DNA from 4 places in the Pseudoalteromonas sp. MMG013 genome. Region 1 is predicted to be linked to each of the others. Evidence: predicted binding sites of a transcription regulator. Region 1 holds the regulator's gene; each other region holds the start of a gene.
What was found. Region 1 encodes sigma-54, which starts transcription at its own class of promoters, with help from an activator protein. Its sites were predicted from a motif close to GTTGGCACGNNNNTNGNNT; they were not measured.

Region 1 (3,211 bases):
TATCATTGCTGGCATGTCTCAATTGCTTACAGAACTCTTTATCTTTTAAGCTTTCAGCAATTGCAGCGAGTGTTTTCAGATGCTGTTGATTATCACCTTCAGGTACAATGAGTGCAACAAAAATATCGACTGGACGATTGTCTATGGCATCGAATGGAACTGATTTTTTACTAACTAATATCATCGCAAAAACTTGTTCGATACCTTGCATTCTGCCATGTGGAATAGCGATGCCTTTACCAATTCCAGTACTGCCTAGCTTCTCTCGTGACATGAGCGCAGATAAAACATCATGCTGTTCTAGGTGGGGTAACTGTTCATGTGTAAGTTCGCTAACGTATTCGAGAATACGTTTTTTGCTATTAAAAAGGACCGCAGCTTTACTGCAGTCCTTGTTGATTATTGAGCTAAGTTTCATGGTTAATGTCGAGTAAGCTTTTCTTTGTGTTTGATTACTTGTCTGTCTAGCTTGTCAACCAAACCATCAATAGCAGCATACATATCTTGATGCTCGGTAGAGGCAAATACTTCTGCTCCGCTTAAGTGTAAGGTCGCTTCGGCTTTTTGTACGAGTTTTTCAACATCTAAAATCACATGCACATTATTGATATGATCAAAGTGCCTTTCTAGCTTCGCAAACTTGGTGTTGACATAGTCTCTTAGTGATTCAGTTACTTCTACGTGACGACCAGTTAAATTTAGTTGCATAAGCATTTTCCTTCTTTGGTATTACGTCTTATATCAAGCTTTTACGCTGATTCGACGGTGGAATGGCTAACGACTCCCGATATTTTGCTATCGTACGTCGGGCCACTTTGATTCCTTGCTCTGCCAATATATCCGCAATTTTGCTATCACTTAATGGCTTAGCAGTATTTTCGGCGGCAATGAGCTTTTTGATCAATGCTCTAATCGCTGTGGAAGAGCATTCACCTCCGTTTTCGGTACTCACATGGCTCGAGAAGAAATATTTCAACTCAAAAATGCCCCTAGGTGTGTGCATATATTTTTGTGTTGTGACACGTGAAATAGTGGATTCATGCATCTCTACCATTTCAGCCACATCATTTAGCACCATAGGTTTCATTGCTTCAGGGCCATGTTCAAAGAATGCCTGTTGTTGCTGCACAATGCAATTAGTTACTTTCATTAACGTATCATTGCGGCTTTCTAAGCTTTTAATAAACCATTTAGCTTCTTGTAAATGCGAGCGAATAAATTGACTATCAGTGCTTGATTTCATTGAGCGAGACATCGCCGCATAGTGATCATTGACTCTAATTTTCGGCATTGAATCAGGGTTTAATTCAACTAACCATCGGCCTTTCACTTTTTTCACAGAGACATCTGGTATGACATATTCAGACTCTTCACGGATGATACTGGCCGCAGGTTTTGGATTTAAGCTGTGTATTAGAGTCATGACTTCTTTTAAATCGGACTCTTTCAGCTTAGTCTTTTTCATTAGCGTTCGATAGTCTCGACTTGCAAGTAAGTCGATATGTTCGGTGAGCACATGTTTAGTATGTTCCAGCCAAGGTGTACTTTTATCAAACTGATTAAGCTGGATACATAAACATTCTTGCAAGCTACGAGCAGCAATGCCGACGGGGTCAAATAATTGAATGCGTTTCAGGACAGCCTCAATTTCATCAAGTTCAATGGCATCTTCTGAACTCTCGTCATTAAGGCTTTCTAAGATTTCATCGGTCGATAAGGTTAATAAACCACCATCATCCACGGCTTCCACAATGGCGACAGCGATCCCTCTATCAGTATCACTAAACGGGGTCAGTTCTAGTTGCCACATTAAGTATTCATGGAGCGATTCGGTGGTTGCGCCTTGGTACATGTTTTCGTCTTCAGGCATAGGGCCGCTGCTTGTTGCTGGTGCAGCACTCATGTATTCATCCCATGTGACATCCATCGCAAGTTCTTCGCTAACAGTGTCTTTACTCATAGCCGCGTCTGCATCAAGCTCATAGTCACTGACTGGAGCTTCTTCAATACTGTCTGAATTAGATTCTTCTTTCGAGAGCTCTTTATGTTCTTTTTCTATATTTTCGTTGTCGTTTTCATGCTCTGATTCTTCAACTTCCAGTAATGGGTTGCTGTCCAAGGCTTCTTGGATTTCTTGTTGGAGATCTAGCGTGCTCAATTGCAACAAGCGGATAGCCTGTTGTAATTGGGGTGTCATGGTTAATTGCTGACCCATGCGCAGCTGTAACGATTGCCTCATGTATCTCTAACAATCCTTTCTATTAATCAATTATTAAAATTACCTAGATACTATAACTATAGCCTGAATTGTTCACCTAGGTAGACATCTCGAACAGTTTGATCGGCAAGCACGTGTTCTGGAGTACCTGATGCAATTAATTCACCATGTGAAACTATGTATGCTTTTTCGCACACATCAAGTGTTTCTCGTACATTATGATCTGTGATCAGAACACCTATACCGCGTTTTTTTAAATGTTCGATAATTTTCTTTATATCTAACACCGAAATTGGGTCAACACCAGCAAAAGGCTCATCTAACAGGATAAATTTTGGGTTTGCGGCTAAAGCGCGAGCAATTTCGACTCTTCGACGTTCACCTCCTGACAATGCCATACCTTGACTTGTACGTATATGTTGGATGTTGAATTCATCTAATAATTCATTAAGAATTTGCTCTCGATCAGGTTTACTCAGTTCATTACGAGTTTCTAAAATAGCCATTAAGTTCTGGTAAACGGTTAACTTTCGAAAGATGGAAGATTCTTGCGGTAAATAACCGATGCCTAGCCTTGCTCGACTGTGCATCGGTAACAGGGTGATATCGTGGTCATCAATTGTTACGGTACCGTTATCGCTTGGCACTAATCCAACAATCATATAAAAACTGGTCGTTTTACCTGCCCCGTTGGGGCCTAGCAAGCCAACAATACTGCCTGCCTCGACGGCAAGGCTGACATTTTTTACGACTTGTCGTCCTTTGTAGCTTTTAGCCAAAGCGGTTGCAGTCAAAGTACTCATTTATTATTTGCCTTGTTCTTTATTCGATTTTTTTTCTGGGACAAGAATAGTGTGTACTCGGCCAGTATTTTCATTACCTTTTTCAGCATTTATTAATTGTTTATCCATATCGTAAATTATGGATTGTGCTTTTATGATTTGGCCTGCTTGGTTAATTTCTGCATCACCTTTGATTGTCAGCTTTTTATTC
Region 2 (3,211 bases), on a different contig from region 1:
GGCGGAAGGTATTTCAAATTTGAATACAAAATTTGAGTCTTTGTCTGCCTCAATGACATCCAACTCTGCGTTACAAGCATCAACTTTGGTTGGTAAGAAAGCGCTACTTGAATCGGATACTTTGGAGTTAAGTGCTAGCGGTTCAGCACGAGGCTCTATCGTTTCAGCGAAGCCAACGGAAAAATTGGTCGTAAATATTTATGATGAATCAAACCAGTTAGTACGTTCTATTGATATGGGGGAACAAAAAGCAGGTGCAATTCGGTTCGAGTGGGATGGTAAGAATGGAGATGGTGAACCTATGCCCGAAGGGGATTATGAGATAAAGGCAGAAGCAAACATTAACGGTGAATTCACCAGCTTGCCGACAGCAACCTTTAAAAATATCGATAGTGTCAATGTTAATGGCGCTAACGGAATAATCATCAATACAAAAGCGGGCGCAGTAAGGCTTACTGACGTCGCTGAAATCGCTTAATTCAAAGTTTATAGAATAGGCCTTACGTACAAGAGGTAAGAGTATGAGTTTTAATATTGCATTAACAGGTTTAGCGGCTGCTCAAAAAGATCTGGACACCACCGCAAATAACATCGCGAACGTTAATACCACGGGTTTTAAAGAGTCTCGGGCTGAATTTGCTGATGTTTATGCATCATCAGTATTTAGTTCAGGAAAAACTAAAAATGGTGATGGCGCACAAACGACCATGGTTGCTCAGCAATTTCACCAAGGTTCATTGCAATTTACAGCCAATTCGCTAGATTTAGCAATCACAGGCGAAGGTTATTTTGCTACGAGCTCTGAATTAGGCTCGCAGGATTATAGTTATACTCGTGCTGGCGCATTTAAGTTAAATAAGGATAACTTTATCTCCGATGCGCAAGGTAACTTCTTACAAGGTTTCCCTGTAGATCCAAGTACTGGTGCAACGACCTCGGTGAGCTTAAGTACTGCATCGGCAATGCAAATACCAGATGCATCAGGAGCTCCGAGAGCGACGACAAATGTGTATTCTTCGTTTAATCTTGATTCAAGAGCGGCGCAACCCACAATTGCTTTTGACCCAGCAGTCAGTGCATCGTTCAATAGTTCAACATCTACAACGGTGTATGACTCGTTAGGTGAACCTCACACGGTACAGCTTTACTTCAGAAAAACAGCCACAGCAAATAACTGGGAGGTATTTGGTACCATAGACAATCAACCTTTTACGTCTGATGGTACAGCGGGGACTGGTGGTCCACATCCTATTGCAGGGTTTACATTCGATGCAACAGGTTTACCGAGTTCGACGATCCCATACTCTGCGGCAGGGGTCGCTGGTGCGGGGGTACCGGTTGTTGCTGGTGGGACGTTTGGCGCACTGCCTTTACCAAGTGGTGCAGGTACAGGCCTTTCAACATTGTTAACTAATGGTGCTACGTTTCCAGCTCCATTGAGTATGAATTGGCGTGATGAAGCCAATACCACCAATAAACTACCGACTCAATATGCGAGCCGCTTTGAAGTGAAAGCACTAGAGCAAGATGGTGCAACAGTGGGTCGTTTAGCCGGAGTTGATATTGGTGCAGATGGAAAAATTGTGGCCTCATATAGTAACGGTGATTCAACATTTTTAGGCCAAGTTGCCATGGTTCGCTTTTCTAACTCTCAAGGACTTCAACAAGTGGGAGGCACCTCTTGGAAAAAGAGCCTAACTTCGGGGGAGCCAATTGCGGGAGAGCCAAATTCCGGAACACTTGGATCAATTAATTCTTCGGCGTTGGAGCAATCAAATGTAAACTTAACGAATGAGCTTGTTGATTTGATAAGTGCGCAGAGAAACTTCCAGGCGAACTCCCGTGCTTTAGAAGTGAACTCTACATTACAACAAAATATCCTACAAATTCGATAATCAATTAACTTCAAAGGCCACATATGTGGCCTTTTCACTTCCCTTTTATTTATTCCCGTATATGAGCGATTCATTCATTTATAAATATGACCGTCAAACTTTAGTTGGCATTATAATTGCTTTATCCTTTGTATGATGAATTTTTAGGTCAATGCAATGGATAAAATGCTCTATATCGCTATGTCTGGTGCGAAACAAAACCTGCGTGGTGTGGCTATTAAAGCAAATAATTTAGCCAATGCAAATACGACCGGGTTTAAGTCAGATTTTGCTCAAGCACGTTCCATGCAGGCATTTGGTGAAGGGTTACCGACTCGGGTGTTTGCGATGCAAGAGCGGCCTGGTACGAATATGACCAGCGGCGCGATTGTTGAAACCGGGCGAGATCTAGATATCGCGGTGTCTGATAAGTCTTGGATAAGTGTCATGGATAAAAGTGGCAAAGAGGCTTATACCAAAGTTGGAACGCTGAATATTACTGCTGATGGAGCGCTGGTAACTAGTCATGGGCGTCAAGTTGTTGGTGAAGGTGGTCCTATTATTTTACCTATTCCGGTAGAGAAGGTGACATTCAGCGATGACGGGTCGATTCAAGTGCGCCCTCAGGGGGCACCTGCAAACTTTTTGGAAGTGGTAGATCGTTTAAAGATCATTGAAGCAGATAACACCAAATTAGAAAAAGGAAATGATGGTTTATTCAGGCCAAAAGAAGGCTCGCTAGATGATGGTTTATGTGGTTTTTGTGATGTATCACCCACAGCAAAAGTAATGAGCGGTGCCTTAGAAATGTCTAATGTAAATCCTGTGCATGAGATGGTCGATATGATCAATCATCAGCGGCAGTTTGAAATGCAAATGAAACTAATGAAAACAGCAGAAGAAATTGACGAACGTCATGTATCTCTGCTGCGTATAGTCTAACGAAGTGAGGTATATGTTATGAATCCAGCGTTATGGATCAGTAAAACCGGCCTAGATGCCCAGCAAACTGATATATCGGTAATTTCGAATAACCTCGCGAATGCTAGTACTGTAGGTTACAAGAAGAGCAGAGCAATTTTTGAAGATTTACTTTATCAAAATATTAATCAGCCTGGTGGTCGTTCGTCACAAGATACAGAGTTACCCTCAGGACTAATGCTCGGTGCAGGGGCCAAGGTTGTTGCAAACCAAAAGAATTTCTCCCAAGGTAATATGCTTAGTACTGAAAACTCCTTAGATTGGATGATCCAAGGTCCTGGTTTTTTTGAAATTCAAATGCCAGATGGCACCATTGGGTATAGCCGTAATGGTCAATTTACGACCGATGAGAATGG
Region 3 (3,211 bases), on a different contig from region 1:
ACCCAGTCACTTTCACTTGGATACGCATCGCTTGCATAGGTGGTAATTTCATAATCTTCAACTTCTCCTCCTGAAACGCCACCGGTTGCACTGATATTTGACGCTTCTGTGCCATCTGTGACGCGAAACCGTGCCCATGTATTGCCTTCTAATGTGGTTTCAGGAACAGCAATCAGCAAACTGTTATCGCCTGCATTGATGGCGACTTTATCTAGAGCAACTTCGTCAGACGAGAAAACCTGATCTTGGTTCCAGTCGACCCACGCGTACAAGTAACTATTTTGGGAGGCGGTTACAATGACTTGTGTCGTTTGCCCGCCAACAAAATCAGTAACAAAAGCAACGCCATCATCAGAGTTATCAATAGGTTCAGCCGCTAAATCAGCTGCAGTATTTATGTTTTCACCATCCACGCTGGCACCCAAGTAAACAAGGTTTTGGCCATCATCATTTGGGTCATATAAGTGACGGGGTCCACTGTCGGCAAGTGTGGTAGCATAGCCATTGGGGGCATCACCAAAGTCGATTGAGTTGTCTGTCACTTTGACTTCAGCAATGGCGCAGCGAGCACCGTCATTTTGTCCAGATTTGGGGCCGCTTGTGAAAACGACAGCGGTGGGTGTATAGCCCACCACAGGACTTACCGATAAGTCGATTTTATGTATTTTACCGCTTTTGTTGTTACTCGCATAAAACTGCCCGTTCACATCAAAGTATGCTGCGCCGAACGCACCACTGTCACCTGAGGTGTCTAACTGGGTTATAAGCGTGGTGGTTGCATTATCGACGTTTATTTCATGTAAGTTGCCGTTTGATTCCATCGCATACAGTAGATTACTATTTGGATGAAATGCAAAATCAAAGATATTAAGGTTCCAGTTTTCACTATCAGTGTAGTGTATAGAATTAATGGTCTGAGTTAAGTCGTCATTAAGTGGAATTTTATATAATCCAAACTTAGGAGTATAAACGAAATAAAAGGCTTCTTGGCTGGCACCTGTGCCCGTGACTTGAATATCACCGACGTAAAAATTGGTATCAGGTAGTCCAGTTACATCAAGTTCGGTCATATTATAATCATCACCAATTTGCACAACGCTTCCTGGTGATTGCTTACTATATCCATACATATATTGATCTTTATAATTGAATCCAACAGCGTTGACGCTTGAAGTATTGGCAGCGCCTTCACGTGTTAGGCTGGCTGCGATGGTGGTGGCTTTTGCTGAAACTAAGTCAATACCATAGAGTTTTGCGACAGAGTCTTGCATTAAAAACGCTTTACTCGGACAGTTTTCGAATGGGCCAGCAAACACACTCCCAGATGAGCATAATATACACAAGGACGCGATAGACGTTAATTTCATAATGAGGAACCAATTTAAAAGGTAGATATATTCTTGAAAGCATGAGCTGTTCCAATATTTAATTCATTGATATTTAAGATTTTAAATTGTTTTTTGGTACTGAACTTTTGCATCTTGCAATTATTTGTTTGCAATTTGCGAGTGAAATTCAATTTTCTGATTGGTCGCAATCCGTTATTATGTGACTTTTTAAGCTGTGATGAGGTATGAAGTGGAATTAACAACCTGGTTAAGTTTGGCGTTTATTTGTGTGGTTGGAGCAATGTCACCAGGGCCGAGTTTAGCCGTCGTTTTACGTCATTCTCTCTATAACAGTGCTGCACATGGTATTGTGGCAAGTGTGAGCCATGGTATAGGTGTTGGACTTTATGCTGGACTATCGTTAGCGGGATTAGCCAGCTTGATCAATCATTTCCCTATAGTATATCAAGCGCTTGTTTATGGTGGTGCAGGGTATTTGGCTTATATGGGGCTGCGTATATTGATGAATAAATCCTCCGGTATAAACGTATCTGAACAAGGGGGAATAAACACGTTCAAGCAAGCAGCACAAGATGGTTTTGCCATTGCGTTTTTAAATCCAAAGTTAGCGATATTTTTTGTCGCACTGTTTTCTCAGTTTATAGATCCACAAGCAATGACATTCCAAGTGGCCTTGATCATGTGTGCAACTGTGTTACTGATTGACACGGTCTGGTATTTTGTTGTTTCGGTGGGGGCAGCTAAAGCCAGAGGTAAATTTGACTTGACGAAAAAGCAGTCGTCCATTGATAAGATCTTAGGGATTGCTTTCTTATTGTTAGCATTGCGAGTGGTCATCGAGCAATTTGTATAGTTGCGAACTTATTCAGGATGCACTTGATTGTAATACTCGAAAATTTCTTGCTTTAAGTGCATTAGCCCATCATGTATGTTCATTATCTCAAGCGCGATAGCGGTGTCGTTAATGACCCGATTACTGGTAACATCAAATTTAGCTATATTTCCTTGAGATAAAATGAGCGTGACTTTGCTGTTATCCAAGTATTCGGCCAACTTAGTCGCGTTATATGGGAAGGTACGTATAACAAGACCAGATAAAGACAAAGAAAGGACTTTAAATGAGAATCCTAATTTTGTTGCCCGTAGTTGTACGCCAGTTAACTTTTCTGTTCGCCAATGCCTGTGATTTGAGTTTGTGTCAAAAATACTTGGTAGTCCGCAGCTAAAAGTGGGATTGTTTTTACCTTTCGTTTCTATATGGGCTGGAAAATACATAATTTGGGAGTTTATTTTTGCGAGTAATTGCAGATCGCTTGCATGGGTGAGTGTTGTCACCCACTGTTGTAGCTGAGCCGTCTCAATATCGGAGAGTTGAATATCTAGTTGCGCCGTACTGTCTTGTTGCAGTACCTGTGTTATAAAATTTGATTCTTCTGATGTAAGCTTCATGGCTAATATTTACCGCTAGATTGTGCACCAGAGTAAATTATGCACAATCTATACCGACAAATATTATAGCGTTAAGTCAGTATTTTTACCTTACTAAATAGCCGACGTTTGAGCGTGAGTTGTAAAAAAGTGAAGCTAATAAGTGCTTGAAAGAAAACAGTTGCAGCAGATAAAAGCCATATTGTTGTGGTTGTTATCGTTGTTTGAGAAGTAAAATATACCAGCAGTATACTGAAACTCCCCACTCTTAAAAAGGTGCTTAAGAGTGCAGGCCAAGTATTGCCAAACGCTTGAAACATCGCCGAACATGAAAACACTAAACCAGCGGGCACAAAATTAAAACCAATATAGCTTAGAAATGTCGCGGCCACAGCTATAACCTCAGGGTCATTGCTAAAAGGTGTAAAAAACAT
Region 4 (3,211 bases), on a different contig from region 1:
ACGTTGTGAACTAATTCATTTTCAAGACGCTCAAGGATATTACGTGAAGTAACAAACTTACCTTCTTGTCCTGCAAACGGCGAAGTGTTTACAGAGAACGTCATTGTTACTGTCGGCTCATCAACTGATAACGGAGTCAATGCTTCTACTGCATTTACGTCACAGATAGTGTCTGAAATTTTCAGTTCACCAAGACCTGTGATTGCAATGATGTCGCCGGCTTGTGCTTCAGCAGCTTCGTGGCGGTCAAGACCTAAGTAACTCATTACTTGGCCAACTTTACCATTACGCGTTGCACCATCAGCACCCACAATTGTAACCTGCTGGTTAGGCTTAACAGAACCACGTTTAATACGACCTACACCGATAACACCAATATATGAGTTGTAATCTAGCTGAGAGATCTGCATTTGAAAATCACCTTCTGGATCAGCGTCTGGTGCTTCAACTTGCTCTACAATCGCTTCAAACATTGGTTGCATGTTATCTGATTCATTATCAAGATCTAATGTCGCCCAACCATTGATTGCTGATGCATAAATAACTTGGAAATCTAGCTGCTCGTCCGTTGCACCAAGGTTGTCGAATAAATCAAAGACCTGATCCATAACCCAGTCAGGGCGTGCACCTGGCTTATCAATCTTGTTAATTACCACGATTGGCTTAAGACCTAATGCGAATGCTTTTTGTGTTACAAAACGCGTTTGCGGCATTGGACCTTCTTGCGCATCTACTAATAGAAGAACTGAATCAACCATTGAAAGTACACGTTCTACTTCACCACCAAAATCGGCGTGTCCTGGAGTATCTACGATGTTGATGTGGTAATCATTCCACTCAATCGCAGTATTTTTTGCAAGGATGGTGATACCGCGCTCTTTTTCGATATCATTTGAATCCATTACACGCTCTTCGTTGCCGCCGCGTGTTTCTAGTGTGCCTGATTGCTCTAGCAACTTATCAACTAGGGTTGTTTTACCGTGGTCAACGTGTGCGATAATCGCAATATTTCTTAACTTTTCGATGCTCATATAATTACTCAGAGAAAGTTGAATCTCAGTGATCCTAGTCGATCTACGCGATTTCACTAAATGTTGGCGCGCCAGAGATGTCCCAATATAGGATTTAAACGGCGCACATTATCCCTTATTACGGCGATGGATGAAAGTTTATCCAACATAAATTTTATGACTTTATCAAGTCATTGTATTTTTTAGAGGGTTTTCAGGGCTATAAATTGCACTACTAATAAATAATACTAAGCTTATTTTACTACGCACCATACTAGCGCGTTACATGCTGGCACGCACCATTACGAAACAACACCGCACCAAAATGGTGCAAAAATACATAAAGCCTAATTTAAATTTAATTTATATTAAGATAAATCAATACTTTAAACATTTGGCATGAAATACGCTTAAGGTAAGACAAGTCGCATCAATATAATGCTACACAAAATAATAACCCATCGAGTCGGAGGACACATGTCACAATCGGTTTTAGATTTTATTAAAGAAAATGACGTTAAGTTTGTAGATTTACGTTTTACAGATACCAAAGGTAAAGAGCAACACGTTTCAATTCCTCATCACCAAGCCGATGAAGACTTCTTCGAAGATGGCAAAATGTTTGATGGCTCGTCTATAGCTGGCTGGAAAGGCATTAACGAATCTGACATGGTTTTAATGCCTGACGCAGCTTCTGTTAAACTTGACCCATTTGCTGAAGAAACAACGATGATTGTTCGTTGTGATGTTGTTGAGCCAGCAACATTACAAGGATACGAACGTGATCCTCGCTCTGTTGCAAAACGAGCAGAAGAATATATGCGCTCAACCGGCATTGCAGATACGGTTTTATTTGGGCCTGAGCCTGAGTTCTTTGTTTTTGACGATGTTAAGTATAAAACTGATATGTCTGGCTCAATGTACAAGATTGATTCTAAACAAGCAGCTTGGAACTCAGATAAAGCATATGAAGATGGTAATACTGGTCACCGCCCAGGCGTTAAAGGGGGTTACTTCCCTGTTGCCCCAGTTGATGATTTCCAAGATTGGCGTAGTGCGACATGTTTGGTACTGGAAGAAATGGGTCAAGTAGTAGAAGCCCACCACCATGAAGTAGCTACCGCTGGTCAAAATGAAATTGCGACGCGCTTTAATACCATGGTTTTAAAGGCTGATGAGATTCAAGAAATGAAGTATGTTATTCATAACATGGCTCATTTATATGGTAAAACAGCAACATTCATGCCTAAGCCTGTTGTTGGTGATAATGGTTCAGGCATGCACTGTCACCAATCACTTGCTAAAGACGGCAAAAACTTATTTGCTGGTGATAAATATGGCGGTTTATCTGAAGATGCTCTTTATTACATTGGCGGCATCATCAAGCATGCTAAAGCAATTAATGCATTTGCCAATGCGTCAACTAACTCATACAAACGTTTAGTACCTGGGTTTGAAGCACCGGTCATGCTTGCATATTCAGCACGTAACCGTTCAGCTTCGATTCGTATTCCAGTTGTTCCTTCAGAGCGCGCTCGACGCATAGAAGTTCGTTTCCCAGACCCAACAGCTAACCCATATCTTGCATTCTCAGCAATGCTTATGGCTGGCCTTGACGGGATTAAAAATAAAATCCACCCTGGCGATGCGATGGATAAAGATCTATACGACCTACCAGCTGAGGAAGCTGCTGAAATTCCAACCGTGGCAGCCTCATTTGATGAAGCGTTAGCGTGTCTTGATGCTGATCGTGAATTTTTAGTACAAGGTGGTGTATTCACCCATGACTTAATTGATGCTTATATTGCACTTAAGTCACAGGAAGTGGAAAAACTGAACATGACAACTCACCCTGTTGAGTTTGAAATGTACTACAGCGTGTAATTACGTATTCAGATCATATGTGTTCTCAAGCCCGCAAAGCGGGCTTTTTTATGGTAAAGTAATTCACAACAGTCTAGAGTATTAGAGTATATTTTTGATATCAGGCAAGATCTAAATGCGGCTTTTATTTTTAGGGTGTTTTGTATTGTTTAGTTCATCAGTTTTAGCGGACTCAAAGGTGTACCGTTGGAAAGATGAGCAGGGTAATTGGGTCTTTTCTGATGTACCACGACAAGGCGCAAAAGAAATACAGTTAAATAAATCAATGACAATGCCCGCTGTTGATACAAGTATACTCAATACGCAAGCAAGTCAAA

Region 2: the regulator sigma-54 is predicted to act here: its motif matches at 1,999-2,017, upstream of J8L98_RS09985 (flagellar basal body rod protein FlgF).
Region 3: the regulator sigma-54 is predicted to act here: its motif matches at 1,405-1,423, upstream of J8L98_RS03280 (LruC domain-containing protein).
Region 4: the regulator sigma-54 is predicted to act here: its motif matches at 1,404-1,422, upstream of glnA (glutamate--ammonia ligase).

Annotation. Positions count from the first base shown of each region.
Region 1 covers NZ_JAGJEE010000005.1:55,135-58,345, forward strand. The annotation lists gene J8L98_RS06890 (PTS sugar transporter subunit IIA) at 1-418, opposite strand, end outside; gene hpf (ribosome hibernation promoting factor) at 421-708, opposite strand; gene J8L98_RS06900 (RNA polymerase factor sigma-54) at 737-2,239, opposite strand; gene lptB (LPS export ABC transporter ATP-binding protein) at 2,296-3,021, opposite strand; gene lptA (lipopolysaccharide transport periplasmic protein LptA) at 3,025-3,211, opposite strand, start outside.
Region 2 covers NZ_JAGJEE010000007.1:208,098-211,308, reverse strand. The annotation lists gene J8L98_RS09995 (flagellar hook assembly protein FlgD) at 1-478, shown strand, start outside; gene flgE (flagellar hook protein FlgE) at 522-1,895, shown strand; gene J8L98_RS09985 (flagellar basal body rod protein FlgF) at 2,052-2,816, shown strand; gene flgG (flagellar basal-body rod protein FlgG) at 2,835-3,211, shown strand, end outside.
Region 3 covers NZ_JAGJEE010000002.1:289,951-293,161, forward strand. The annotation lists gene J8L98_RS03280 (LruC domain-containing protein) at 1-1,367, opposite strand, end outside; gene J8L98_RS03285 (LysE family translocator) at 1,579-2,202, shown strand; gene J8L98_RS03290 (hypothetical protein) at 2,211-2,798, opposite strand; gene J8L98_RS03295 (MATE family efflux transporter) at 2,870-3,211, opposite strand, start outside.
Region 4 covers NZ_JAGJEE010000004.1:333,944-337,154, forward strand. The annotation lists gene typA (translational GTPase TypA) at 1-1,031, opposite strand, end outside; gene glnA (glutamate--ammonia ligase) at 1,488-2,894, shown strand; gene J8L98_RS06665 (DUF4124 domain-containing protein) at 3,010-3,211, shown strand, end outside.